DNA from 4 places in the Bradyrhizobium sp. CCGUVB23 genome. Region 1 is predicted to be linked to each of the others. Evidence: predicted binding sites of a transcription regulator. Region 1 holds the regulator's gene; each other region holds the start of a gene.
The links. The regulator HrcA, encoded in region 1, represses chaperone genes, less so after heat shock. The targets are predictions, from matches to a motif close to GTTAGCACTCNCNNNNNGNGAGTGCTAAC.

Region 2: groES (co-chaperone GroES) is a predicted target of HrcA. The motif match lies at 3,126-3,154, and genes of this name have one in related genera.
Region 3: groES (co-chaperone GroES) is a predicted target of HrcA. The motif match lies at 3,432-3,460, and genes of this name have one in related genera.
Region 4: groES (co-chaperone GroES) is a predicted target of HrcA. The motif match lies at 2,646-2,674, and genes of this name have one in related genera.

Annotation. Positions count from the first base shown of each region.
Region 1 covers NZ_JANADQ010000001.1:3,929,319-3,936,337, forward strand. The annotation lists gene hemW (radical SAM family heme chaperone HemW) at 1-69, opposite strand, end outside; gene rdgB (RdgB/HAM1 family non-canonical purine NTP pyrophosphatase) at 56-691, opposite strand; gene rph (ribonuclease PH) at 702-1,415, opposite strand; gene hrcA (heat-inducible transcriptional repressor HrcA) at 1,600-2,688, shown strand; gene grpE (nucleotide exchange factor GrpE) at 2,788-3,402, shown strand; gene pncA (bifunctional nicotinamidase/pyrazinamidase) at 3,565-4,287, opposite strand; gene NLN62_RS17975 (hypothetical protein) at 4,457-5,395, opposite strand; gene dnaK (molecular chaperone DnaK) at 5,818-7,019, shown strand, end outside.
Region 2 covers NZ_JANADQ010000001.1:7,433,566-7,440,584, forward strand. The annotation lists gene lepB (signal peptidase I) at 1-494, shown strand, start outside; partial or broken gene NLN62_RS34490 (GIY-YIG nuclease family protein) at 594-880, shown strand; gene groL (chaperonin GroEL) at 1,036-2,676, opposite strand; gene groES (co-chaperone GroES) at 2,768-3,082, opposite strand; gene NLN62_RS34505 (usg protein) at 3,461-3,748, shown strand; gene NLN62_RS34510 (cupin domain-containing protein) at 3,911-4,444, shown strand; gene NLN62_RS34515 (NupC/NupG family nucleoside CNT transporter) at 4,562-5,812, opposite strand; gene NLN62_RS34520 (MFS transporter) at 5,975-7,019, shown strand, end outside.
Region 3 covers NZ_JANADQ010000001.1:5,835,447-5,842,465, reverse strand. The annotation lists gene NLN62_RS26850 (DUF2076 domain-containing protein) at 1-580, shown strand, start outside; gene NLN62_RS26845 (L,D-transpeptidase) at 652-1,452, opposite strand; gene NLN62_RS26840 (protein phosphatase CheZ) at 1,765-2,538, shown strand; gene NLN62_RS26835 (hypothetical protein) at 2,700-3,221, opposite strand; gene groES (co-chaperone GroES) at 3,563-3,859, shown strand; gene groL (chaperonin GroEL) at 4,048-5,679, shown strand; gene NLN62_RS26820 (hypothetical protein) at 5,921-7,019, shown strand, end outside.
Region 4 covers NZ_JANADQ010000001.1:1,908,519-1,915,537, forward strand. The annotation lists gene NLN62_RS08895 (sigma-54-dependent Fis family transcriptional regulator) at 1-80, shown strand, start outside; gene groL (chaperonin GroEL) at 547-2,196, opposite strand; gene groES (co-chaperone GroES) at 2,288-2,602, opposite strand; partial or broken gene NLN62_RS53360 (efflux RND transporter permease subunit) at 2,729-2,991, opposite strand; gene NLN62_RS08910 (sulfite exporter TauE/SafE family protein) at 3,684-4,409, opposite strand; gene NLN62_RS08915 (xanthine dehydrogenase) at 4,584-5,444, opposite strand; gene NLN62_RS08920 (hypothetical protein) at 5,678-6,031, opposite strand; gene NLN62_RS08925 (methyltransferase domain-containing protein) at 6,376-7,019, opposite strand, start outside.

The DNA of each region.
Region 1 (7,019 bases):
CGGACATTTCGACAGGCAGAACGGCCAGTGCACGTAGACGCCGAAGGCGCCCCTGTCAGCGCGGCTCAAGGCAGATCTCCGCAAGTTTCACGAAGGCGCGGGCGCGGTGCGAGAGGCCAAGGCCCAATGGCGGCAGGCCGTGCTTCTCGATGCTTTCCATCTCGCCAAAGGTGCGCGCGTGGCCGTCGGGCAAAAACATCGGGTCGTAGCCAAAGCCGGCGGTGCCGCGCGGCGGCCAGACCAGCGTGCCGTCGACGCGCGCCTCGACCTCGTCGAGATGATCATCGGGCCAGGCGACGCAGAGTGCGGAAACGAAATGCGCCCTGCGCTTGTCCGGCGTGGTGGCGCCGCGCTCCCTTAGCAGGCGCTCGATCTGCGCCATCGCCGCGGCAAAATCCTTTTTGGGGCCCGCCCAGCGCGCGCTGTAGATTCCCGGCGCGCCGTCGAGTGCGTCCACCACGATGCCGGAATCATCGGCGAAGGCCGGAAGCTTCATTGCCTTGGCAGCGGCGATCGCCTTGATCGCGGCATTGCTGCGAAAGTCGTTGCCGGTCTCTTCGGGCTCGTCGAGGCCAAGCTCGCCGGCCGAGACCGCCTCGACGCCGTGCGGCGCGAGCAGCTCCCGCATCTCGGCCAGCTTGCCGGGATTATGGGTCGCGATGATCAGCTTGCCTGTGATTCGCCGGTGCATGGCCTATTGACTACGCCACCGCCATTTTCTGCAAGTCCACGAGACGCGCGACACCCTTGCGGGCCAGCGCCATCAACGACAGGAACTCGCCTTCCGTGAACGGCTCGCGTTCTGCCGTTCCCTGCACCTCGATGATGCGGCCATCGCCCGTCATGACGAAATTGGCGTCGGTCTCGGCTTCGGAGTCCTCGGCATAATCGAGGTCGAGCACTGGGGTGCCGTTATAGATGCCGCAGGAGATCGCGGCGACGTTGTCGCGCAGCACGTTGGCCTTGACCATGTTGCGCGTCTTCATCCAGTTGACACAGTCGGCCAGCGCGACCCAGGCACCGGTGATCGAGGCCGTGCGCGTGCCGCCGTCGGCCTGGAGCACATCGCAATCGACCGTGATCTGGCGTTCGCCGAGCGCTTCGAGATCGACGATGGTGCGAAGCGAGCGGCCGATCAGGCGCTGGATCTCGACGGTACGGCCGCTCTGCTTGCCGGCGGAGGCCTCGCGGCGGGTACGTTCCGAGGTCGCACGCGGCAGCATGCCGTATTCGGCGGTGACCCAGCCACGGCCCTGGCCCTTCAGCCACGGCGGCAGGCGGTCTTCCAGCGTGGCGGTGACCAGCACATGGGTGTCGCCGAATTTCACGAGGCACGAGCCTTCCGCATATTTGACCACGCCGCGCTCCAGCGTCACGGGGCGCAATTCGTCGGGCGCACGGCGGCTTGGCCGCATGGGAAATCCTCCAAAACTCGCAGGGAAAAGGCTGTTCGCGGTGCTTGTAGGAGGGGGAAGGGGGCCCGGCAAGGCCTTTTCCCCCCGGGGGCGGCGAAACGCCGTCCCCACCCTGGCCAAAGACGCGCTTGTCAGGGGCCTTCCGGATGGACAAATTATGTGCATCTGAGAGGAGTTACCGTCTGTGGCCCATCACGATCCGATTCATCTGATCGCGCCGCGCGCGGGCCTCGCCCAGCTCAACGAGCGTTCCCGCGACATCTTTCGTCAAATCGTCGAGAGTTATCTGGCGACGGGCGAGCCGGTCGGCTCGCGCAATATTTCGCGCCTGATCGCGCTGCCGCTGTCGCCGGCCTCGGTGCGCAACGTCATGGCCGACCTGGAACAGCTCGGCCTGATCTATGCCCCGCATACCTCCGCCGGCCGGCTGCCGACGGAACTCGGCCTGCGCTTCTTCGTCGATGCCCTGATGCAGGTCGGCGAGCTCAACGAGGCCGAGCGGCAATCGATCCAGAGCCAGCTCACCACCGTCGGCCATGCCCAATCAGTCGAGGCGGCGCTGGAGGAGGCGTTGACGCGGCTGTCGGGCCTCACCCGCGCCGCGGCCGTGGTCTTGACGCCGAAGTCCAATGCGCGGCTGAAGCATATCGAGTTCGTCCGTCTGGAACCCGAGCGGGCGCTGGTGATCCTGGTCGGCGAGGATGGCCAGGTCGAAAACCGCGTGCTGACGCTGCCGCCCGGGGTTCCCTCCTCGGCGCTGACGGAGGCTTCCAACTTCCTCAATGCCCGTATCCGCGGCCGTACCCTCGCCGAGGCGCGGCTCGAGCTGGAAACCGCACTCGGGCAGGCCCGCGCCGAGCTCGACCAGCTCACCCAGAAGGTGATCGCGGCGGGCATCGCGAGCTGGTCGGGCGGGGAGAACGAGGACCGCCAGCTCATCGTGCGCGGCCACGCCAATCTGCTTGAAGACCTGCATGCGCTGGAGGATCTCGAGCGGGTGCGGCTGCTGTTCGACGATCTCGAGACCAAGCGCGGCGTGATCGACCTGCTCGGGCGCGCCGAGACCGCCGAGGGCGTGCGCATCTTCATCGGCTCGGAGAACAAGCTGTTCTCGCTGTCAGGCTCCTCGACGATCATCTCGCCGTATCGGGATGCCGCCGGTCATATCGTCGGCGTTTTGGGCGTGATCGGGCCGACGCGGCTGAATTATGCCCGTGTGATCCCGACCGTGGACTATGCCGCCCGCATCGTCAGCCGCCTTCTGGGTGGCTGACGCCCGTTTTCGCCTGATCACGGGCGCTTGATTTTCGCGCTGCGAAGCACGATATCCCGGCGAGAAAAATCCCTTGAGACGAGTTCGAGAAGGCAGCCGATGACCAATCCAGACCGGCAACCCGAAGACACGACCGCGCCGACCGGCGAGCCCGTTGTGTCGAAGCCCTACATCATGCCCGACGACCCGGAGCCCGGTTCGGTCGAGATCCTGCAGAAGGAAGCGGCTGAGGCGCGCGACCGCATGCTGCGGACGCTGGCCGAGATGGAAAACCTGCGCAAGCGCACCACCAAGGAGGTCGCCGACGCCAGGCTCTACGGCATCACCGGCTTTGCGCGCGACGTGCTCGATATCGCCGACAACCTCCAGCGTGCGCTCGATGCGGTGCCGGCCGAGGCGCGTGCCAATGCCGATCCCGGCCTGACCGCGCTGATCGAGGGCGTGGAGCTCACCGAGCGCTCGCTGCTCAACGCGCTGGAAAAGCACGGCGTGAAGAAGTTCGACCCCTCGGGCCAGAAGTTCGATCCGAATTTCCAGCAGGCGATGTTCGAGGTGCCCGATCCGTCGGTGCCGTCGGGCACCGTGGTTCAGGTGGTCCAGGCCGGCTACACCATCGGCGAGCGCGTGCTGCGCCCGGCCCTCGTCGGCGTCGCCAAGGGCGGTGCGAAAGCCGCTGCCGCCGCTAACAACAACGAGTCGAACGGCGCGGCGTGAGCCGCGCTTCCCGCGTTCCCACAGACCCCGACCCTCATGGTGAGGAGGCGCGCTAGCGCCCTCTCGAACCATGAAGGCCCCCGCTGCGGCAGCTCGGCCTTCATCCTTCGAGACGACCGCTTCGCGGTCTCCTCAGGATGAGGGTTTAGCATCGCGCATAGCTTACGCCGTCGCCGCGATATCCGCAGACTGGATCCGCTTCACGCCCGCCTTGGCCATGTCGGCCCAGGCCTTGGCCAGCGAGCCCTGGGTGTCGATGCCACGGCAGGCGTCCTCCACCACATAGACTTCGAAGCCGGCCTTGCGCGCGTCGAGCGCGGTCCAGGCGACGCAAAAATCGGTCGCGAGGCCCGCGACGAAGACGCGCTTGATCTTGCGCGACTTCAGGTAGGCGGCAAGCCCCGTCGATGTCTTGCCGTCGGCCTCGAGGAAAGCCGAGTAGCTGTCGACGTCCTTGTGAAAGCCCTTGCGGATGATGAGCTCGGCCTGCGGGATCGACAGGTCCTTCGAGAGCGCGGCGCCGTCAGTGCCCTGCACGCAATGGTCGGGCCACAGCACCTGCTTGCCGTAGGGCAGGTCGATGGTCTCGAACGGCTTCTTGCCGGAATGAACGGAGGCGAACGACACGTGCCCCGGCGTGTGCCAGTCCTGCGTCATCACGATGTTGGCGAACGATTTTGCGATCTTGTTGATCACCGGCACCACCTGCTCGCCTTCCTTCACGGCAAGGCTGCCGCCGGGAAGGAAGCAGTTTTGCACGTCGATCACGAGCAGCGCGGAGGCATCGTCGGGCTTGATCGCCGTCGCTGCCCAGAGCTTGCTTGAAACGAGGCTCGCGAGAGCAACAGTCGAAACGCCCGCGAGTACTCTGCGCCGATCCAGCATCGTACGTCCTCCCTCCAGGATGAACCCAACGGAAGCAGAGGCTAGTTCCATTTGTGTACAAACAAAAGCCCGAAAATGCGGCCGGGTTTGGCTAGCGCTTGGGCCTCGGCCTCGTACTCGGTTCGCCTCTCCCGCGGGGGAGGGAGCGCCATCTCGCGCGTGAATTCACTTAGCCTTTGGGCTGGATGCCGTCGCGTACCGCGCGGAAGCGGGTGAAGGCTTCCGACCACTGGTCGCGCGGGGCGCTGGCGATGATGCGCAGTGACGTGCCGCCGCCGAAGCGGATCCACTGCACCACCGTGACCGCTGTCTTGTCCTTGCCGCTGACGCCGTCGAGGCGGGTTTCCATTGCCGGCTGGCCGTTGACGCGGATCTGCTCGGACATGGTGATCCTGGACTCGCGCATGCCGGGGATCTGCATCGCCGCTTCCTGCGCGAAACGGGCGCGGTCGTCCGGCTGCTGCGGCGTTGCGCCGATCAGGCCGATGATCATGTACGGCTTGGGCTCGAAGCCCGTGGTCTCGTCGCCGTCGGCCAACACGATGCTGGCGCCCGGCGACAGCGTGCGGACGTTCTTGAAGTCGGCGAGATCGGTGATCCTGAACGGCATCTGCGCGAGCTGCTCGTCGACCGGCACCTCCTTGCGCGTCACCGCGGTGGCGAACATCTGCCGAACCGCGTCGTCCGAGTAGATCTTGGTGGCGTTCTCGGGGATCTGCACGGCGACATAGCCGGAGAAGCCGGTGCCTGGCACGATCATCGAATAGCGCTTCACAGTTGCCGTGCCGGCCTTGCCGGTCTCGACGGTGTAATAGGCAAGGCCCGCCGGCGTATCGAGCTTGTCCGGCTTGATGCCGCCGGCACCGCCGGGATTGGCCTTGAAGGCGTTGGCGACCTCGCCATAGGCGTCGGGCGGCAACTCGGTGACCAGCACCTTCACGCCTCCGTCGTCGCTCTCGAAGCCCGGAAAGGTCTTGGCCGGGGAGAGGCCGATCAAAGGCACCATGCCGACGCGCGCACCCGGCGCGAAAACGGCATCGGCCGCGAGGGCCGGAACGGCGGAAACAATGAGAAGGGCAAGCGCGGCGAGGGGGCGTATCAATTTCATGGCTAGTCTACTTGGTCCACATTGAGGCCGTTCGATGGTGGGGCATCGGGCCCCTTTGTCGCGCGGGGCGCGGCCCTGGCGGTGCTGTCCGGCCGCCCGGTTTTGTCGCCCGGACTATTAACGGGTTTGGCTGCGCCGTAACAGGGTGGGGCACGATCGGACATGGCCGGGCGCTGAGGCTGGCCCTGAGGATTGAACCCGTTAATAAACCCTCACCGCGAGGGGTCTTTGAGGCCGGTATGATCTTCCAAAACCCAATGTTTTCGCGGCTGAAACTTGCGTTCGGTCCTTGCGGGCCCCTCCCCCCCTCCTATATGAGCCTCAACCATCGCAATATCGCGGATGTTTGATCTTAGGGGGTTTTGGATCGGGTGCCTTCTGGGCCCAACCAACCTGCCGCAATAAAGAAGGATATCAGGACCATGGGAAAGGTCATTGGGATCGACCTCGGCACCACGAACTCGTGCGTCGCCGTAATGGATGGCAAGAACGCCAAAGTCATCGAGAATTCCGAGGGCATGCGCACGACGCCTTCGATCGTCGCCGTCACGGACGACGGTGAGCGCCTCGTCGGCCAGCCTGCCAAGCGCCAGGCCGTCACCAATCCCGAGCGCACCTTCTTCGCAGTGAAGCGCCTCATCGGCCGCCGCTACGACGACCCGATGGTCGAGAAGGACAAGAAGCTCGTTCCGTACAAGATCGTGAAGGCTTCCAACGGCGACGCCTGGGTCGAGGCCGACGGCCAGACCTACTCGCCCTCGCAGGTCTCGGCGTTCATCTTGCAGAAGATGAAGGAGACCGCGGAAGCCCATCTCGGCCAGAAGGTCGAGCAGGCCGTCATCACCGTTCCCGCCTACTTCAACGACGCGCAGCGCCAGGCGACCAAAGACGCCGGCAAGATCGCGGGCCTCGAAGTGCTGCGCATCATCAACGAGCCGACCGCGGCTGCGCTTGCCTATGGCCTCGACAAGACCAAGGCCGGCACGATCGCCGTGTACGACCTCGGCGGCGGCACGTTCGATATTTCGATTCTCGAGATCGGCGACGGCGTGTTCGAGGTGAAGTCGACCAACGGCGACACCTTCCTCGGCGGCGAGGATTTCGACATGCGCCTCGTTGGCTATCTCGCCGACGAGTTCCAGAAGGAGCAGGGCATCAACCTGCGCAACGACAAGCTCGCTTTGCAGCGCCTGAAGGAAGCCGCTGAAAAGGCCAAGATCGAGCTGTCCTCAACGACGCAGACCGAGATCAACCTGCCGTTCATCACGGCGGACCAGACCGGGCCGAAGCATCTGACTATGAAGCTCACCCGCGCCAAGTTCGAGGCGCTGGTCGATGACCTCATCCAGAAGACCGTCGAGCCCTGCCGCAAGGCGCTGAAGGATGCCGGCGTGACCGCCGGTGAGATCGGCGAAGTGGTTCTGGTCGGCGGCATGTCGCGCATGCCGAAGGTCCAGGAAGTCGTGAAGCAGCTGTTCGGCAAGGAGCCGCACAAGGGCGTCAACCCCGACGAAGTCGTCGCGATCGGCGCTGCGATCCAGGCCGGCGTGCTCCAGGGCGACGTCAAGGACGTGCTGCTGCTCGACGTCACCCCGCTGTCGCTGGGCATCGAGACGCTGGGCGG
Region 2 (7,019 bases), 3.5 Mb from region 1:
GGCGCATCTCCGCATCCGATCCCGTGCGCGGCGACATCGTGGTGTTTTGCTCAGGGATGGATTCGAACGTCGACTACATCAAGCGCGTGGTGGGGCTGCCCGGCGACCGCATCCAGATGCAGGAGGGCGAGCTCGTCATCAACGACCGCCCGGTTGCGCGCGAGCGGTTGAAGGATTCCCCCAGCACCAACGTGTGCGGCCTCGATCGCGCAAGAGTGAAGCGCTGGCGCGAGACGCTGCCGAACGGCGTGAGCTACGAGACCTATGACTGCATCGACAACGGCCTCTACGACAACACGCTCGTCTTCACCGTGCCGGCCGGCCACGTCTTCGTGCTCGGCGACAACAGGGACAGCTCGACCGACAGCCGCGTGATGACCTCGATCGGCTACGTGCCGATGGACAATCTCGTCGGCCGCGTCAGCCGCATCTTCTGGTCGATGGACGAGGACGGCGACCCGCGCATGGAGCGGTTCTGGAAGGTGGTGAGGTGAGGGGGCTGCAGCTCTCTCAGCTGTCATTCCGGGGCGCGCGAAGCGCGAGCTATGATGCGCAATTGCGCATCTGAGAATCCATAACCCCAGGCGCTTGCAATGGCCTACTACGTCTACATCCTCGCGAGCAAGAAGCACGGCACGCTCAACATCGACGTGACCAACGACCTCGTACGCTGCGTTTGCGAGCACAAAACGAAAGCCGTTCCCGGCTTCACGACAAAGTACGGCGTCGACAAGCTCGTGCTGTTTGAGGTCTACGATGACGCAGCGATGCCATCGCGCGCGAGAAGGAGCTCAAGAAGTGGCGGCGCGATTGGAAGACGCGGCTGATCGAGGAGCAGAACCCGAACTGGGACGATCTCTATTCCGGGATAACCAACTGACGTTCGTGGTTATGGATTCTCAGATGCGCAATTGCGCATCATAGCTCGCGCTTCGCGCGCCCCGGAATGACGGGCGGAGAAAGTGCGCATAAAAACAAAAACCCCGGCATCGCTGCCGGGGTTTCGCATTTCTTGAGTTTGCCAGAACGGCTGGATCAGAAGTCCATGCCGCCCATGCCGCCGCCCGGGGGCATGGCGGGGCCGGCAGCGGCCTTCTTCGGCAGCTCGGCGACCATGGCCTCGGTGGTGATCAGCAGCGCCGCCACGGAGGAGGCGTTCTGGACTGCAGTTCGCACGACCTTGGTCGGGTCGATGATGCCCTTGGTGACGAGGTTGCCGTACTCGCCGGTCTGCGAGTCGAAGCCGTAGGCGTACTGATCCTTCTCGAGGATCTTGCCGACGATCACCGAACCGTCTTCGCCGGCGTTGATCGCGATCTGGCGAGCGGGCCAGGACAGCGCCTTGCGCACGATCTCGACGCCGGTCTTCTGGTCGTCGTTCTTGGTGCGGATGCCCTTGAGCTGCTCGGAAGCACGGAGCAGGGCGACGCCGCCGCCCGGGACAATGCCTTCCTCGACCGCGGCGCGGGTCGCGTGCATCGCGTCATCAACGCGATCCTTGCGCTCCTTGACCTCGACCTCGGTCGCGCCGCCGACGCGGATCACCGCGACGCCGCCCGCGAGCTTGGCGAGACGCTCCTGGAGCTTCTCACGGTCGTAGTCCGAGGTGGTCTCCTCGATCTGCGCCTTGATCTGGGCCACGCGCGCCTCGATGTCGGCCTTCTTGCCGGCGCCGTTGACGATCGTGGTGTTCTCCTTGTCGATCATCACCTTCTTGGCGCGACCGAGCATGTTGAGCGTGACGTTCTCGAGCTTGATGCCGAGATCTTCCGAGATCGCCTGGCCGCCGGTCAGGATCGCGATGTCCTGCAGCATGGCCTTGCGCCGATCGCCGAAGCCCGGAGCCTTCACGGCTGCGACCTTCAGGCCGCCGCGCAGACGGTTGACGACCAGGGTCGCGAGCGCCTCGCCTTCGACGTCCTCGGCGACGATGATCAGCGGCTTGCCGGTCTGCACCACGGCCTCGAGCAGCGGCAGCAGCTCGTTCAGCGAGGAGAGCTTCTTCTCGTTGATGAGGATGTAGGCGTCGTCCATTTCAACGCGCATCTTGTCGGCGTTGGTGACGAAGTAGGGCGAGATGTAGCCGCGGTCGAACTGCATGCCCTCGACGACGTCGAGCTCGGTCTCGAGCGACTTGGCTTCCTCGACGGTGATGACACCCTCGTTGCCGACCTTCTTCATGGCGTCGGAGAGGAACTTGCCGATCTCCTGGTCGCCATTGGCCGAGATGGTGCCGACCTGGGCGATCTCTTCGTTCGAGGTGACCTTCTTGGAGTTCTTCTGGAGGTCCGCGACGACGGCGTCGACGGCGAGGTCGATACCGCGCTTGAGGTCCATCGGGTTCATGCCGGCGGCAACCGCCTTGGCGCCTTCACGGACGATCGCAGCCGCGAGCACCGTCGCGGTGGTGGTGCCGTCGCCGGCCGCGTCAGCGGACTTGGAGGCGACTTCGCGCACCATCTGGGCGCCCATGTTCTCGAACTTGTCGTCGAGCTCGATCTCCTTGGCGACGGTGACGCCGTCCTTGGTGATGCGGGGAGCGCCGAACGACTTGTCGAGGACGACGTTGCGGCCCTTCGGACCGAGCGTGACCTTCACGGCGTTGGAGAGGATCTCGACGCCGCGCAGCATGCGGTCGCGGGCGTCGACGCCGAATTTCACTTCTTTGGCTGACATATTGGTTTCCCTGAGTTGTCTTGGTCTCATCTCACCCTTGGCGAGGCGCCCGGCAGGCGCTCCTCAGGGGTGAGCGGTGCGAGCGGTTGAATTAGGCGGCCTTCTTCTTCGAAGCGGGAGCTTCGAGCACGCCCATGATGTCGCTTTCCTTCATGATCAACAGGTCCTGGCCGTCGATCTTGACCTCGGTGCCCGACCATTTGCCGAACAGCACGCGGTCGCCGACCTGGACGTCGATCGGGATCAGCTTGCCGCTCTCGTCGCGGCCGCCGGGGCCAACGGCGATCACTTCGCCCTGCGAGGGCTTTTCCTTGGCCGTATCGGGAATGATGATGCCGCCAGCGGTCTTCTCTTCTGCGTCGATGCGCTTGACCACGACGCGGTCGTGAAGCGGACGGAATTTCATGCAGTCCTCCTAAGCATTTGCACGAGATGGAGATTTTTGGGTTGTTAGCAGTCGATGCCCGCGAGTGCTACGCAGGCAAAATGGAGATAGGACAGGTTTTTTACGGGAGCAAGGGCTTCTAGCAGAAAAATCAGCACTCAGAAGGCCTGTCTGCCAAAAACATTTACCATCGTTAACCGGGCCTCGCCGGCTATTAGCAGGCGCCGCGATCTGCTGCTAAAGCATTGAATTTCAACAACTTGTTAAACTTTTGGGCTTGAGATGGGGTGGCAGTGTGCGTCACATTTCTCTCATGTGAGCGCATCGTTTCCGGGTGGCTCTTTAGGGCAGTCCGAGTAAGCCACCCCTTGAATATGCGCTCCTGAAAAGGAGGCTGGCATGGGCTTGCGGGTTGGGGGCGTTTCCGACGACCTCCGGAAACAGTTGCTGGGTTACGGGCTGACGACGGCGCAAATTCTTTATCGGATGCCGGATCATCCTTCGCTGCTCCAGACCTACATCTGGCAGAACTACGATCTGTTTCCGAAATTTCCGGCGCTGACGGATTTCCTCGCCTTCTGGGAGGAGAAGCTCGACGGCCCCCTCTATTCGGTGACGGTGGCGCATTCCAAGCTGATCAAGCCGGCCGAACTGCGCGCGGTCGACGGCGTGTTCAGGCTGCATTGACGGCTTGGACGGATCTGTAGGGTGGGCAAAGCGAAGCGTGCCCACCTCTTTGGTCGCCACGGCGCAGAAGTGGTGGGCACGTCGCTTGCGCTTCTTTGCCCACCCTACGGTTTTGAGAATTCGTGCTAGCCTTTGCCTCCAGAACAAGAATGGGAGGAGGCCATGGCCAAGCGGAAGGTGACCTCGCGCAGCGCGGCGCAATCGGCGGTGAAGAAGAAGTGGCACGGCAACAAGGTCGCTACGCGATCTTCAGCCCGCAAGGCGGTGAAGGCAAAAGCTCGCACCACACCTGCGAAAACACGCGCCCGGCCCAAGCAACGCATCGCCGTCAGCCATCACCGTGAGGAGGATTTCAAAGCCGACGGCCTGCGCACCTACGCGCATTATCGCGATCTCGGCATTGCCGCGGCAACGCACGGTCTCGCGCAGGCCCACGTCATCCGCCTGCTGCCGCCCTGCAATCCGGCCGAGGTGTCAAAGCTCCACTATCACGACGTCGAATTCCAGATGGTCTACGTGCTCAAGGGCTGGGTGAAGACCTACATGGACGGCCAGGGCGAAACGCTGATGAAAGCCGGCAGTGCCTGGACGCAGCCGCCGAAGATCAAGCACATGATCCTCGACTATTCCGACGACGTGGAATTGCTGGAGATCATCCTGCCGGCCGAGTTCAAGACGGTGGAGATCACGGCGTAAGCGCGCCAGGAATTCCGCCGTCATTGCGAGCGAAGCGAAGCAATCCAGAAATGTATCCGCGGATGCACTCTGGATTGCTTCGTCGCTTCGCTCCTCGCAATGACGGGCGGAGAGAGCCTAATTCAGCACCCCCACGATCGCGCCCATCAGGCACGTCGTCAGTGTGCCCGACACGATTGACTTCAGCCCAAGCGCGTTGATCTCATCACGGCGCTCCGGAGCCATGACGCCGAGGCCGCCGATCATGATGCCGAGGCTCGCGAAATTGGCGAAGCCGCACATCGCATAGAGCATGATCAGGCGCGAGCGCGCATCGAGCGCGTCGGGGGCGAGTTTTGACAGATCGACATAGGCGATCAGCTCGTTGAGCACCGTCTTGGTGCCCATCAGGCTGCCGGCGGTGACGGCCTGGTCCCATGGCAGCCCCATCAGCCAGCACACCGGCGCCATCACGAGCCCCAGCACCCGCTGCAGCGAGATCGCGGTGCCGCCGACATTGGGCAACAGGCCGAGCACCGCATTGGCAAGATAGACCAGCGCCACCAGCACGATCAGCATGGCGACGATGTTGAGCAGCAGCTCGAGCCCCGCGGAGGTGCCCTTGACGATCGCATCCATCGTACCGGAGGCGTGCATGTCAGGGTCTTCGAGCGAGCCGCCGGTGAGCCGGTCACCGGTCTCCGGCACCATGATCAGGCTGATCAGGATTGCGCCCGGCGCGCCGAGCACGGAGGCGATGACGAAATGCGCGGCCGCATCCGGGATCAGCGGCGCAAGCAGCGTCGCATAGAGCACCAGCACGGTGCCGGCGATGCCGGCCATGCCGCCGGTCATCACCAGGAACAATTCGCTGCGCGTCATCTGCGCCAGATACGGACGCACGAACAGCGGCGCTTCCACCATGCCGAGGAAGATGTTCGCCGCGGTCGACAGCCCGACTGCGCCGCCGACCCCCAGCGTGCGCTCGAGCAGCCACGCCATGCCGCGCACGATCGGGGGCAGCACGCGCCAATAGAACAACAGCGTCGTCAGCACGCTCATGACGAGCACGATCGGCAGCGCCTGGAAGGCGAGGATGAAGTCGGCGCCGGGTGCCTTGAGGTCGAAGGGCAGGGGGCCGCCGCCGACATAGCCGAACACGAACGACGTGCCGGCGCGCGAGGCCGCCGAGATCGCCCCGACCGCGTCGTTGATGGCGCCGAAAGCATGCGCGACGAATGGCAGCTTGAGCAGGACGATCGCGGTGAGGAAGGTCACGACGAGGCCGATTCCCGCCTGGCGCAGCGATACCGCGCGACGGTTCTCCGCCAGCGCGAAGGCGATCAACAGCAATGCGAAAACGCCGAGTGCCGATTGCAGTCGCAGCATGATGTCCCCAATCCCGCAATGATTATGGCAGCCGGGCCGTCGTAAAGGCAATGCCGGGCGCGCCGGAGCCGACCGGTTGTTGACAAGACCTCCGGCCTCAGTCACGCGTCAACGTCAACACCAGCCGCGCGGGGCGCCACGGGCCTCGCTCAAGAGCAGCCAATGTCCGCGAACCCGCCGGTCAGAGCCGGCGAACTCATCAAGCACCCGCCATTCCTCTTCTTCCTGCTCTCGCGCAGTCTGTCGCGTTTTTCCAGCCAGATCGCGGCGGTTGCGATCGGCTGGCAGATCTACGATCTCACGGGTTCGGCCTTTGCGCTGGGCCTGGTCGGGCTGGTGCAGTTCCTCCCCACAGCGCTGTTGGTGTTCGTCGCCGGCCACGCCGCCGACCGCTTCGAGCGCAAGCGCGTCGTCCAGCTCTGCCAGCTCGCGGAAGCCGCCACCGCGCTCTATCTCGCCGCGAGCACATATCTCGGCGCGATCGGCGAGGTGCAGATCTTCGTCGCGACCTTCGCGCTCGGCATCGCCGGCGCGTTCGAAAGCCCGACCACCGCGGCACTGCTGCCGCTGATCGCGCCGCAGGGCTCGCTCCAGCGGGCGACTGCGATTGCCAGCGGCGCGGGGCAGGTCGCGACCATCACCGGACCGGCGCTCGGCGGCTTCGCCTATGCGGTCGCGCCGCACTTCGCCTATGCCGTGATGGTGCTGTTCTGGATTCTGGGCATGATCCTGACCGGTTTCATCCAGCCGGGCCCGCAGGCGACCGCCAGGGGCGCGGCGGACGATGACATCTTTGCCGGCGTGCGTTTCATCCGCTCCAATCCGGCGATCCTCGGCACCATCTCGCTCGATCTGTTCGCGGTGCTGTTTGGCGGCGTCACCGCGCTGTTGCCGATCTATGCCCGCGATATACTCCAGGCCGGCCCTCTCGGTCTGGGCGTCCTGCGCGCCGCGCCTGCGGTCGGCGCCCTGATGATGACCATGGTGCTGGCACGTCACGCCATTGCTCGTCACGTCGGCATCAGGATGTTTCAGGCGGTGATCGTGTTCGGCATCGGTACCGTCGTGTTCGCGCTGTCGCAGTGGATGTGGCTCTCGGTGCTGGCGCTCGCGGTGCTGGGCGCGGCCGATACGATCAGCGTCGTGATCCGTTTTTCACTGGTGCAGCTCGCAACGCCCGACGAGATGCGCGGCCGCGTCGGCGCGG
Region 3 (7,019 bases), 1.9 Mb from region 1:
TCAATCCGGCGGCTTCCTCGATTCCATGCGCGATACCCTGTTCGGCGGCAGCCAATCGCGCGGCTCGGTGCCGAACGTGCCGCCGCGTGACCAGCGGCCGGTCTGGAACTCCGGCCAGACAATGCAGCAGGCGCAACCGCCCGGCTACGGCCAGCCGCCTTATGCACAGCAGCAGGGTTATGGCGCCCCGCCCTTCGGCGGTGGCGGCGGCTCCTTCCTCGGCACGGCGGCCGCAGCTGCAGCCGGCGTCGTCGGCGGCTCGATGCTGCTCTCCGGCATCCGCAACATGATGGGCGGGATGGGCGGATCGCATCAGGCTTTTGGCGACACCACGACCGAGCGCGGTGGCGGCAGCCCGTGGGGCGGCAGCGACCAGTCCGGCGGCTCGCTCGCGCGCGACGCCGGCGTCAACGACATCGGCTCCAACCGCGGCCGCGATGAGTCCCACCAGGGCTTCCTCGACCAGGCGTCGAACGATCGGAACGACGATCAGCAGGACTATGACGATACCGAAAACATCGACATGGCCGACGACAGCGATTTCGACGGCGGTGACGACGGCGGCAGCGATTACGCGTAAGCAGCATCACCCTCAAATGCAAAACGGCCGCCCTTCCGGCGGCCGTTTTCGTTTCGCGGCTCTCGCCGCGTTCACATCACCACGACCCTGGTGCCGACATTGACGCGGCCGTAGAGGTCGATGACGTCCTCGTTGCGCATGCGGATGCAGCCGGAGGAAACGTTGGTGCCGATGGTCCAGGGCTCGTTGGAGCCGTGGATGCGATACAGCGAAGAGCCCAGATACATCGCGCGCGCACCGAGCGGATTTTCAGGGCCGCCTTCCATGTGCCGCGGCAGGTCGGGACGGCGTGCGATCATTTCCGCCGGCGGCGTCCAGTCCGGCCATTCGCGCTTGGCCGTGATCGCCTTCACGCCCGACCAGGTGAAGCCGGGACGGCCGACGCCGATGCCGTAGCGCAGTGCCCTGCCGTTGCCCTCGACCAGATAGAGGAACTTGTTGGGCGTATCGACGACGATCGTGCCGGCGCCCTCCTTGCCCTCGTACGCGACGAACTGCTTCTCGAACCTCGGATCAAAGGGTCGCGAGCGCGGATCGACGGCCTCCTGCTGCGGCACTGCGCCCTGCATCTGCGGCTCGCCCATCGGCGGCAAACGGCGCTGGTCGTAATAGGCCGGCTGCTGCTGATACGTCGGCTGCTGCTGCGGATAATAGCGCTGGCCGCGCTCCTCGCCGCCGAACAGGAATTCGATGAAGCCGCCGCCCATGTTGGCATTGGAGGCGACGCGCACCGGCTGCGGCGGCACCCGGGGCGTATAGAGTACGGCGGGCGGATCGGATGGCACGGTGTTGTCGAAGGCGGCGGCGCGATCGGCGCCGGCGATAAAGGAGCAGGCGCTGCCGAGCAGCGCGACAGACATTTTCTTGAACATCGACGTACTCTGTACTGTTTCGTCTGGTGCGTTCATCGCGGCGGGCGCAGACCTGCCCTTCGCGATGCGGCCCACTTAAAATCAAAAGCCGTTTGGTTTGGTAAACGGAAACGGCGTCTTGATTCACCACGTCGCGAACGCCTGCGCCTTTTGTCCGCTAGCGTTTATTTTCGGTGAACGGCTGACACGCATGGTTAATCGACGGTGAGCACGCGAATTGCCCGCAATCGCAAAGCAGTTCCCGCCGTGAACGTCGTGTTAAATCCCTTCTGTCTACAAAGGCCGCGTGAGTGAGGTGGGGGGAGTTTCAATATGGCTGTTCATCGCAAACGTTTTCGCGCCGAGGAAGCTATCGTCGGCGAGATGCCTATTTCCGAGATGATTGACGAGACCGCTCCGATGCACAGCGAGATCATGGCCGAGCTGCGCGCGATCCGCGCGCAAATGGCGCGCAACAGCCAGGCCGCGAACGCCGCGCCGCCCTCGACCGAGGCCGTCGTCGCGCAGGAAGTCGCCGACACGCGCGCGATGCTGGAGACCTACCGCGCCCAAATCGAGCAGTGCGAGAAACTGAAGGTCGAGCTCGACCTCATTCATGACGCCATCGATCGCACCAAGCGCGAGATCGCGACGCTGCACGGCAAGAGCTTCGACGGCGGCGAAATGGCCAAGGTCAATGGCGAGCTCGGCGCGGTGGTCGGCGGCACCGAGCAGGCGACCCAGCAGATCCTCGAAGCGGCCGAGTCGATCGACCAGGCCGCGAGCGCGCTCTCCAAGGTGGATTCGGTCGACCAGCAGAAGCGGCTCGCCGACGACATCCAGGAACGCGTCATCTCGATCTTCGAGGCCTGCAACTTCCAGGACCTGACCGGTCAGCGCATCAACAAGGTGATGGGCACGATGAAGTTCATCGAGCAGCACATCAATGCGATGATGGAGATCTGGGGTGGCGTCGACGCGATCAAGGCCCACGCGCAGCCGATCATCGACACCCGCGACGAGGACGCCAAGCTCCTCAACGGCCCGAAGCTCGCCGGCGACGTCGGCCACGCCTCGCAGGACGACATCGACGCCCTGTTCGACTGAACGGACGGAACACGAAGAGAAACAAAACGCCGGCGGGAAGCCGGCGTTTTTGTTTGGCCGTCATTGGGAGCGAAGCGAAGCAATCCAGAGCGGCTTCCGCGGCGGCAGTCTGGATTGCTTCGTCGCTTTGCCCCTCGCAATGACGAGTGGCTAGGTCTCGCTTACGCCCTCGGCGCGCAGCGGACGTAGACCATGTTGCCGTAGCGGGTGGCGGCGTCCTTGTCGATGAAGCGGGTGACCATGACGCGGCCGTCGAAGGAGACGATCTCGCGGTCCTGCTCGCTGGGGGTCGGGCCGGCCGGTCCGATATAGTTCTTGCCGCTCGGTGAACCCTTCAGCCGCAGCTCCTGCGGCGTCGCCTGGTCGGCCAGATGCATGATCACGCCGCCGCTCGAGCCGGCGCCGATCACATAGGGATTCTTGCACTGGGCGCGGGCCGCAGCCTCGGTGCGGGCGCGGTCAGCCGGGTTCTGGAACGAGGCAAGGCCCCAGCGGCCGACGATCTCGTCGGCGCGGATCGAGGCCGGCATCTCCGGCCCGGTGCCCGGCTCGGCCTCCGGCGCCGGCGAGGACGACGAGAACGACGGCAGGCTCATACCGCCGCCACATGCACCCAGCAGCAGCGCCAAGGCTGCGGCGGCGCCCAGCTTGGCAACCGTCCGCGCGTGAGCTGAACTGATCATGGCATTCCCCCGAGCAAAGCGCCCCCCAAACACGAGCCTGGCAGCCCCCTCCTGCAGCCAAGCGCAAAACCGCTGTCGGGGCAATGACGTCGTAGATTACGCCAGCGTCCCCAATTCGTTTCGATCGTCAACATCCTATATCCGTCTCACCAATGGCTTAACCACCTTTGCTTGACAGGATCGCGGCCAAGCCATATTTCCGGGCGCACTATTAGCACTCGGGAAGCCCGATTGCTAAAGCGCGCCGTTCGATCCTGGCATTCGATCCAGAGGTCGGACGGGGGCGCAGGCCCCTCACCTACTTCCGCTGCTTCCGAAGCGAGCTTCCAAAGGGAAACGTCATGGCTAAGTCCAAATTTCGTCCGCTGCATGACCGTGTCGTGGTCAAACGTATCGATGCCGAGGAAAAGACCAAGGGCGGCATCATCATTCCCGACACCGCCAAGGAGAAGCCGTCCCAGGGCGAGATCGTCGCCGTCGGCCCCGGCGGCCGCGACGAGGCGGGCAAGCTGATCCCGATCGACCTCAAGGTCGGCGACCGCGTGCTGTTCGGCAAGTGGTCGGGCACCGAGGTCAAGATCGACAATGAAGATCTCCTGATCATGAAGGAGTCGGACATCATGGGCGTCCTGGCCTAAGGCCGACCGCCCCCAACCCCGCCGCACGCACCATTGTCATGCCCGGGCAGAAGCGCGAAGCGCGTCTTCGCGTCAGATGACCCGGGCATCCATCCTTCCTCGCAAGACGATGGATTGCCGGGCCTCCATCCGGCAATGACGACGGGAACGTGCGGCTCCCATCCAGTTTAGGTTTCCAGGAGCAAAAAATGGCCGCCAAAGACGTCAAGTTTTCCGGAGACGCGCGCGAACGCATGCTGCGCGGCGTCGACATTCTCGCCAACGCCGTCAAGGTGACGCTCGGCCCGAAGGGCCGCAACGTCGTCATCGAGAAGAGCTTCGGCGCGCCCCGCATCACCAAGGACGGCGTCACCGTCGCCAAGGAGATCGAGCTCGAGGACAAGTTCGAGAACATGGGCGCCCAGATGGTCCGTGAGGTCGCCTCCAAGACCAACGACCTCGCCGGCGACGGCACCACGACCGCGACCGTGCTGGCCCAGGCCATCGTGCGCGAAGGCGCCAAGGCGGTTGCCGCCGGCATGAACCCGATGGACCTCAAGCGCGGTATCGACACCGCGGTTGCGGCTGTCATCAAGAACATCGAGAAGCGCGCCAAGCCGGTCGCCGCCTCGTCCGAGGTCGCCCAGGTCGGCACCATCTCGGCCAACGGCGATGCCGCCATCGGCAAGATGATCGCGCAGGCGATGCAGAAGGTCGGCAACGAGGGTGTCATCACCGTCGAGGAGAACAAGTCGCTCGACACCGAAGTCGACATCGTCGAGGGCATGAAGTTCGACCGCGGCTATCTGTCGCCCTACTTCGTGACCAACGCCGAGAAGATGACCGCCGAGCTCGAGGACGCCTACATCCTCCTGCACGAGAAGAAGCTCTCGGGCCTGCAGGCCATGCTGCCGGTGCTGGAAGCCGTGGTGCAGTCCGGCAAGCCGCTCGTGATCGTCGCCGAGGACGTCGAGGGCGAGGCGCTGGCCACCCTGGTCGTCAACCGCCTGCGCGGCGGCCTCAAGGTCGCGGCCGTCAAGGCGCCGGGCTTCGGTGATCGCCGCAAGGCCATGCTCGAGGATCTCGCGATCCTCACCGGCGGCCAGCTGATCTCCGAAGAGCTCGGCATCAAGCTCGAGAACGTCACGGTGAAGATGCTCGGTCGCGCCAAGAAGGTCGTGATCGACAAGGAGAACACCACGATCGTCAACGGCGCCGGCAAGAAGCCGGACATCGAGGCCCGCGTCGGCCAGATCAAGGCCCAGATCGAGGAGACCACCTCGGACTACGATCGTGAGAAGCTGCAGGAGCGTCTGGCCAAGCTCGCCGGCGGCGTCGCGGTGATCCGCGTCGGCGGCGCGACCGAGATCGAGGTCAAGGAGAAGAAGGACCGCGTCGAGGACGCGCTCAACGCCACCCGCGCAGCCGTGCAGGAAGGCATCGTCCCGGGCGGCGGCGTCGCGCTGCTCCGCGCCAAGAAGGCGGTCGGCCGTCTCACCAACGCCAATGCCGACGTGCAGGCCGGCATCAACATCGTGCTGAAGGCGCTGGAAGCTCCGGTCCGCCAGATCTCCGAGAACGCCGGCCTCGAAGGCTCGGTCGTCGTCGGCAAGATCCTGGAGAACAAGTCCGAGACCTTCGGCTTCGACGCTCAGACCGAGCAGTATGTCGACCTGGTCGAGAAGGGCATCATCGACCCCGCCAAGGTGGTCCGCACCGCGCTGCAGGACGCCTCCTCCGTGGCCGGCCTGCTGGTGACCACCGAAGCGATGGTCGCCGAGCTGCCGAAGAAGGAAGCAGCGCCGGCGATGCCGGCCGGCGGCGGCGGCATGGGCTTCTGAGCCCGTCGCAACCAGCCAAAAAATGACGCGAAGGCCGCCTCCGGGCGGCCTTCTTTTTTGCCGACCATATCCGGCGCTTTCCGATTCAACCGCCGGCCAAAACCCACTACGGTGGCGCCGATTCTAAAGCGCTGATCGGGATGAATCGTCATCGCGCTTTAGGCTATTGTTTGAGCATGATCTTTTCGGAAAACCGCTTCACACTTTTCCGGATCATGCTCCATCTCTGAGGGTTTCATCGATGCGCGCGCTTTCGTTCTGCTCGATTGGTTTTTTGGCGGCACTGCTTGCAGTTTCGCCTGACGTCGCGTCCGCCCAGATGAAGCTGTCGCCAAAGGCCACGGCGCCCGGCGGAACCGAGACGCGCTATTTCACCTCGATCGACGGGCTGATGGATGGCAATGCCGACGTCATCCTGAAGGAGACCCGCCAGGGCAAGACGGTCACCTCGGCCGTGCTGGACGTCTGCTACCCGGCCGCGAAAAATTCCGACCGCAAGGACCGCTTCGTCGTCAACCTCACGGTCGCCGGCCAGCTCCTGTCGGGCACGACCCAGAGCCTCGGCGACAAGGCGCCGGTCACCGTCAAGCTGACGCGCAAGCAGACCAACGACACCTTCGAATTCCGCGGCCAGATCTCGATCGGCGGCAACGTGACCGAGGTCGCCTCCCCCGACAATTCCGACCTCAGCGAGAAGGAGTTTCTGGACAACCAGACCTCGGACGACGGCATCACGCCACAGCCGAAGGATTTCACCGAGGTCTCGCCGGAGGCGATCGCGGTCAAGGTCAAGTTAGAGGCGGCGACCGACTTCCTGAAGAGCCTGAAGGGCCAGGATGTCGAGGTGACGCTGGCAAGCCTGTCCGTCGGCTGCGACGCGCTGCGCGCCGGCGAGCAGACCATCAACATGTCGGTCGACCCGGAGCGGGCGAGCGCACTGCTCGCCAAGTTCAAGGCGATGCCGGGCGTTACCGCGGCAGGCTGGACTGCCGGCATGATGGAGATGGACCGCACCATCCGCTTCTCCGCCGCCGACTGGCGCGACGGCGACAAGATCAGCCGGGACCGGCTCGCCGGCACCGTCGCAAACGTGCTGGCGCGCACGCTGGCGGCAAAAACCGTCTCGCAAAGCTTCAACCCCGTCACCGGCAAGCTCAAGGTCCTCTTGAAGCGGCCGAACCAGGATTTCCCGGCGCTCGAGCTCACCGACACGATCGAAGTCGCTGGCCTCGTCTCGACCGACAAGCCCGGCAGCAGCGACCGCCTCCTGCTCTGGGTCGGCAGCCCCGCCATCACCACGGCCGACGAGAGCACCGGAGCCAAGCTCAATCTGTCGGATG
Region 4 (7,019 bases), 2.0 Mb from region 1:
TGTCGGCCGCCGCGCGCCTTTTGAAGATTAGCAGACCAAAACTCGACTATAGACTTCGCCGTCTTGGCCTAAGACCATAGCGACAGGTCATTCTCCTCCCAGGTTTGCCGGCGACGTCTGGTGAGCCGCATTGCGCTGGGTCCCCCTCACCCCCGGCTTGGTGAAGAGGTAAACCCAAGTCCGGTGGCGCGCATGCGCAGAGCGAAGTCGGGCAGCTTGACGCCGTGGAGATGATGTTGCGCCTTGCTGAGCGTCAGCGTGGCGTTGCGGATCACCGCATCAGTGAGTGTCAGCAGGGTTGGCCGGCTCTGTCACGATTCCTTCCCAGCGTTTGTGCCAGGTGTGCCCCGCGGGGAGGCTATCGCTGTGACCGCGCGCGGCCAGCCTGGATCTAGATATTGGGGTTTCCAGCTCCAAACCAGGGGCTGCCGATCAACAAAGCGCCTATCAGGCCAAAGCGACGCATGCGAGTGCGCCCCAATTAGAAAACCCCGGCAATTGCTGCCGGGGTTTTCGCATTTCGTGAATCGGCGTGAGGCGGCTGGATCAGAAGTCCATGCCCCCCATGCCGCCCATCCCGCCGCCAGGAGGCATGGCGGGGCCTGCAGCGGCCTTCTTCGGCAGCTCGGCGACCATGGCCTCGGTGGTGATCAGCAGCGCCGCCACGGAGGAGGCGTTCTGGACTGCAGTTCGCACGACCTTGGTCGGGTCGATGATGCCCTTGGTGACGAGGTTGCCGTACTCGCCGGTCTGCGAGTCGAAGCCGTAGGCGTACTGATCCTTCTCGAGGATCTTGCCGACGATCACCGAGCCGTCTTCACCGGCGTTGATCGCGATCTGGCGAGCCGGCCAGGACAGCGCCTTGCGCACGATCTCGACGCCGGTCTTCTGGTCGTCGTTCTTGGTGCGCAGGTTCTTGAGCGCTTCGGTGGCACGGAGCAGGGCGACGCCGCCGCCCGGGACAATGCCTTCCTCGACCGCAGCGCGGGTCGCATGCATCGCGTCATCAACGCGATCCTTGCGCTCCCTCACCTCGACCTCGGTCGCGCCGCCGACGCGGATCACCGCGACGCCGCCCGCGAGCTTGGCAAGACGCTCCTGGAGCTTCTCACGGTCGTAGTCCGAGGTGGTCTCCTCGATCTGCGCCTTGATCTGGGCCACGCGCGCCTCGATGTCGGCCTTCTTGCCGGCGCCGTTGACGATCGTGGTGTTCTCCTTGTCGATCATCACCTTCTTGGCGCGACCGAGCATGTTGAGCGTGACGTTCTCGAGCTTGATGCCGAGATCTTCCGAGATCGCCTGGCCGCCGGTCAGGATCGCGATGTCCTGCAGCATGGCCTTGCGCCGATCGCCGAAGCCCGGAGCCTTCACGGCTGCGACCTTCAGGCCGCCGCGCAGACGGTTGACGACCAGGGTCGCGAGCGCCTCGCCTTCGACGTCCTCGGCGACGATGATCAGCGGCTTGCCGGTCTGCACCACGGCCTCGAGCAGCGGCAGCAGCTCGTTCAGCGAGGAGAGCTTCTTCTCGTTGATGAGGATGTAGGCGTCGTCCATTTCAACGCGCATCTTGTCGGCGTTGGTGACGAAGTAGGGCGAGATGTAGCCGCGGTCGAACTGCATGCCCTCGACGACGTCGAGCTCGGTCTCGAGCGACTTGGCTTCCTCGACGGTGATGACACCCTCGTTGCCGACCTTCTTCATGGCGTCGGAGAGGAACTTGCCGATCTCCTGGTCGCCATTGGCCGAGATGGTGCCGACCTGGGCAATCTCCTCGTTCGAGGTGACCTTCTTGGTGTTCTTCTCGAGGTCCGCAACGACGGCGTCGACGGCGAGGTCGATACCACGCTTGAGGTCCATCGGGTTCATGCCGGCGGCAACCGCCTTGCCGCCTTCACGGACGATCGCAGCCGCGAGCACGGTCGCGGTGGTGGTGCCGTCGCCGGCCGCGTCGGCGGACTTGGAGGCGACTTCGCGCACCATCTGGGCGCCCATGTTCTCGAACTTGTCGTCAAGCTCGATCTCCTTGGCGACGGTGACGCCGTCCTTGGTGATGCGGGGAGCGCCGAAGGACTTGTCTAGGACAACGTTGCGGCCCTTCGGACCGAGTGTGACCTTCACGGCGTTGGCGAGGATGTCGACACCGCGCAGCATGCGGTCGCGGGCGTCGACGCCGAATTTCACTTCTTTGGCTGACATATTGGTTTCCCTGAGTTGTCTTGGTCTCATCTCACCCTTGGCGAGGCGCCCGGCAGGCGCTCCTCAGGGGTGAGCGGTGCGAGCGGTTGGATTAGGCGGCCTTAGTGTTGGAAAACACGTGGGTGAGCACGCCCAAAATGTCGCTTTCCTTCATGATCAACAGCTCCTTGCCGTCGATCTTGACCTCGGTGCCCGACCACTTGCCGAACAGCACGCGGTCGCCGACCTGGACGTCGATGGGGATCAGCTTGCCGCTCTCATCGCGGCCGCCCGGACCAACGGCGATGATTTCGCCCTGCGAGGGCTTTTCCTTAGCTGTGTCTGGAATGATGATGCCACCAGCAGTCTTCTCTTCTGCATCAATGCGCTTGACCACGACGCGGTCGTGAAGCGGACGGAAATTCATGCAGCGCTCCTAAGTGTTTGTATGAGTTGACGATTTACCAATTGCTAGCAATCGAGGCCCGCGAGTGCCAGCACAGGCGAGGTTGAAATAGGACGGTTTTCCTTGGGAGCAAGAGTTAGTAGAAAAAAAGTTGGATACTTCGTCGCCCGATCTGCCAGTCGCTAACGGTAAGGGGCCGTGATCATCGCCGCCCTGGTCATCAAGATTGGACGGAACCGGACGTGCGCCACCATCTCGATGGCCGAGCGGCGATCGAGTCTCTCCTAGAGCTGGAAGCTCATTGGCGAACTCGACCATCGGGATACCATGCTTGGAAAATCAGCCCGACTACCTGTCAATATCCCGACCTGGGTGTAGATGTTCTTCGTCGCCGCACCAAGGAATAACGGGGCTGTCTCGATGGAAATCACGGTCAGTCTTCAGATGATAGCCTCCGAGTGATTCCGGCGTCAGGCGTTTCTCGCGAACATCGTGCTGGCGCCTACGATGACAGCGGCGTTCTCGAGAGCACCTGGCTGCATCTTGTAATTTTTTATCTTCCAGGGCATTTCGGCGAACGAACGGCGGCCGACTTCTAAGTAGGTTTTGTTGCTGATTGCTTCGAGTGGCACCGCATGATTTGCGAACTGCGCGGTAATGTTTGGTACGCATTTCAATATTGAGGCGCTCCGGTGCTCGACGATGTCGCCAAGGTGACCAGGGAAACTGTCGGAAGGATCGGAGATCAGGGACGGTTTGCAAGTGCGAAAAACGTACCGTCCCAAAATGCCGGCGTTCTGCTCGATGCTGACGAGCCCCAGGCAATCATCTCGACCATGATCGAGCAGGTATGCGCCTCATGGACGATGTTGTTCGTGGTCAGGGCGTCACCGATGAAGCCACATTTGTTCACTCAGGCATCAGCGACAAGCGTCATCGCCTGCTTTGGCGCGAAATTACGGTCGCGCAGGTCTGCCCTGCGAGTGGAGAGCGACCGACGGAACGCAGGCCGCCAAGTTCCTAAATTCTTCTCCCGCATCAGGAGCAGACATTCCTTGATGAGCAGCGACTGGGATAGATCCAAGACCCCGCCCTCATGGTGTTATCTCGTTGCAAGGACCATAAGCAGGATCCCCGCGGCTATAAGTACAACAGCAATTACGTAGCGCGTTGTCGTTTCCGACAGCCAACGAAGACCGATTGTGGTCCCTATCATCGCCCCTGTGACGGCCCCCAGTGCGTATAGCCATGTCTGCGGTGAAGGCAACTGTCCAGCGTAAATCGCGCCGACCAAGCCAACTGCGGAGTTCACCCATATGAAAGGGGCAGACAAAGCTGCTATCTCTTTGGGTGAAGCCCAACGCATGGCGATAAGGACAGGCGCGAGGAAAACGCCGCCCCCGACGCCAGTAAGCCCCGAGACGAGGCCGATGCCGGCTCCTGTCGTAATTGCGCCCCACGACGGCGTGTCACCAGCAGGGATCGCTCTCCTGGTTCGCCCGATGAACAAGATCGCAGCCGCGAAGAGCAGGACCACACCGGTGATAGCATCATAGAGATGGGGAGATAGGATTGTGAATCCTCCAATCAGCGCAGTTGGCACCGAGGCGGTTAGAAAAAGCTTCAACCTCTTCCAATCAATAAAACCACCGCGATTGAACAGCCATGTCGAATACGTGGCGGCAACGATGTTGAGCAACAACGCCGTCGGTCGCATCTGAGTTGATGGAAACGATGCAAAGGCCATGAGGGCAAGAAACGCGGTACCACCTGCCTGCCCAACAGTCGCGTAAAGAAGGGAGATGATAGCGAAGAAGATTGTCAGCATTGCAATCGGCAATTCAGTGTTCTGAGCAGCGGCGATGAGAAGCTTCCGTATCCCGATGGATTTGCGAATGCGTGGAACGATTGGTTGCTAACGCACCGCTGCATGGAGGTGTCCGGGGTCTACACCCGAGCAGTTCAGACCAAAGAGCGCGCCGGCGGCAATCTTTCTCTTTAACTATCGACGAAGATGTAGACGATCACCCGGTCGCGGCGAGATGACTTTCTCGATCGCCGCGACGGCGTTGCATCCAATGGCTCGCCCTCGCTCATCCATACCGGTCCAACAGGACTGGCGTCCGCGCGGATCGACCTCCAGCAATTTTACGCCTTCCGGCACGCGCGCGCCGTCCCGAGCAACGCCGCGGAGCACTCCTCCAACGGGCGCCTGGACCGGCTTGCCGCCAAGACAGCCCACCAGCAGGCGCTTGGATACTGGCGTGCCAATATCGACACCTGAGCGCCAGATGCCATCGCGGTGCGAATACACGAAGCGCTCGCGTCCCGCGCCGCCGAGCTCGCCGGCTCGGCCGTCGGCCAGCTTGATGACACCTCGGGAGACAATTGTAGCGGTCTGGATTGGATGGGTCTCGATGGCGGTGTCGCAGTTGACGCCCACCTCGAATCCGGGTCCGATGCCGACTGTTACCGGTGCGAAGCCGCGGAGGTCGCGAGGTGTTCGACGCTTCTGCATGCGTGCATCGACGATCACGGATAGCGAACGCAAGGCAATAATGTCCGAGAAGTGCATTTCGGTCACTGCCACGCTGTTCGGGTCGGCGTGAATCCACGTGATTTCCGCTAGCGTATCGGCCCGTTTGCTCACGACGCCCTCAACTTCGCATAGCTCGCCGAACAGCGAGTCATGAAATGCCATGCGGCGGCGGATCACCGGTGGAAAGGCATCGTGTCTCATCACCACGGCGAACGTCGCTTCGGTGAGTTTCGTGGCGATGGCGGAAGCGATTTCGTTCGTGCCGAGCACCAATGCGAAGAGCCTTGGCGCGCCCGGATCATGGGCCTTAGCAGTGACTTTCATGGGCGAGGTTCGCATTGCTAGGATCCCTAGCAAACCTCGCGCCAATCGCGGATGAGGGTTCAACTGTTCAAGCAAACTGGTTCGTCCTGCTGGTGACGGCGAAGCCGCGTTCGAATAAATGTTCCCGGCAATGTTGCGGATGCGACAAGGTGAGTTGGATTTCTGTCAAATCGGTGGAACGACACCGCAATCGCAGCGTCGAGCGAGGGCGAGCGCCCGCTCTGGATGTATGGTCAGACGCTGTATGCGAAGTACAGGTCTTCATTGTAGTCGTAGACGCAGGCTTCACCGCCTGTGACTTTCACGGAGAAGTAGGATGACGTATCGTGATCGAAGCCGCCGTAGACACCGGAGCTCTTCGGTTTGAGCATCAAATGCGACCGTTCACCATGGTGGTACAGGTTCGGTAAGGCACCGGTTACGTAGCAATGCCTGCCGTAGTCATAACCACTGACTATTCCCTCTCGTACAGACACGCTGATCCTGGAAGATACGGAAGCTTCGTATTCGTGCACGCGCACGATTGCGCGCCCCAACGTGTGGGCCAACGCAACCGCAGCCGCCGCTGCCCGAACGTGGGCTTTCATATATCCTCCTACTACTGGGCTTCAAAGCGGAGCGGCCGACGCCCCGACGCCTCGATGTGATGCGCCGGCCCGCCCCCACATCGCCGGGGAGTTTCGGCAATGCTTCCTTGAACGAAGCAAGCAGCGTGCCTAAGCAGGGCTGGCGCTACTGCAAGATGCGAGGTCTGCCCTACCCCAGCACTTCGCCGCGAAGGCCCTGGAGGATATTTCAGTCGCGGCCTAGATATTCTTGTGCATGGGCTTCGCCCATGATGGCACGTCGGAAACTCCCGCCAGGAAACAGTAAGAGCAGACGAACGACGTGGCTCTGCGGCCAAGACCCTAATGAGGACTTTTGTTGAAGCTTACGCTTCTCGAATGCTCAAGCGCTTCGGGGGCGTGAAATATCGATATTTGCCTGTGAGCGTTCCGTTAACGAACTGAAGACCGTGATCGCCATAGATCATATCCTCGCGCAAGTAGCCGTCGGCTATGGCCCCTTGATTGTTGCCCCCGACTGTCTTGCGGTTAGTCGCCACGCCAAGGCTGGCTAACGGCGAGCCGAACATTTCAATTATGGCATCGCGCGGTGTGCCCAGTTTCAACCCATCAAACTGTTCGGCAGGAATCATCCCGGCTGCCTTGATGGGCTCAGCTATCATTCGCGGGAGATCTTCAGATCCGATGGGCCTACGAACCACAACTTTCTCGATGCAGTGCGAATGAATTGGGATGCCAGGATGCGAGTCCCATTTAATGTAATGATCGGACCGTAAGATCTCCCAGCCGGCTTCTGTATAGATGGCCTCCAGCTCTCCACGTGCGAACGACTTTTTGTGGCCAGCTGCCAACCCCTCCTTGGGGATAGGATGGTCTGGTTGATCGAGCGTGTTGGTGAAGCAATGAAATCCTCCAGGCCGCGTTCGATCGACCAGGGCTATGACGAGGGGTTTCCAGACGGTCCGTTCCGTGAAATGCAAGACCGAATGCGCTATGAAGACGTCGAGGT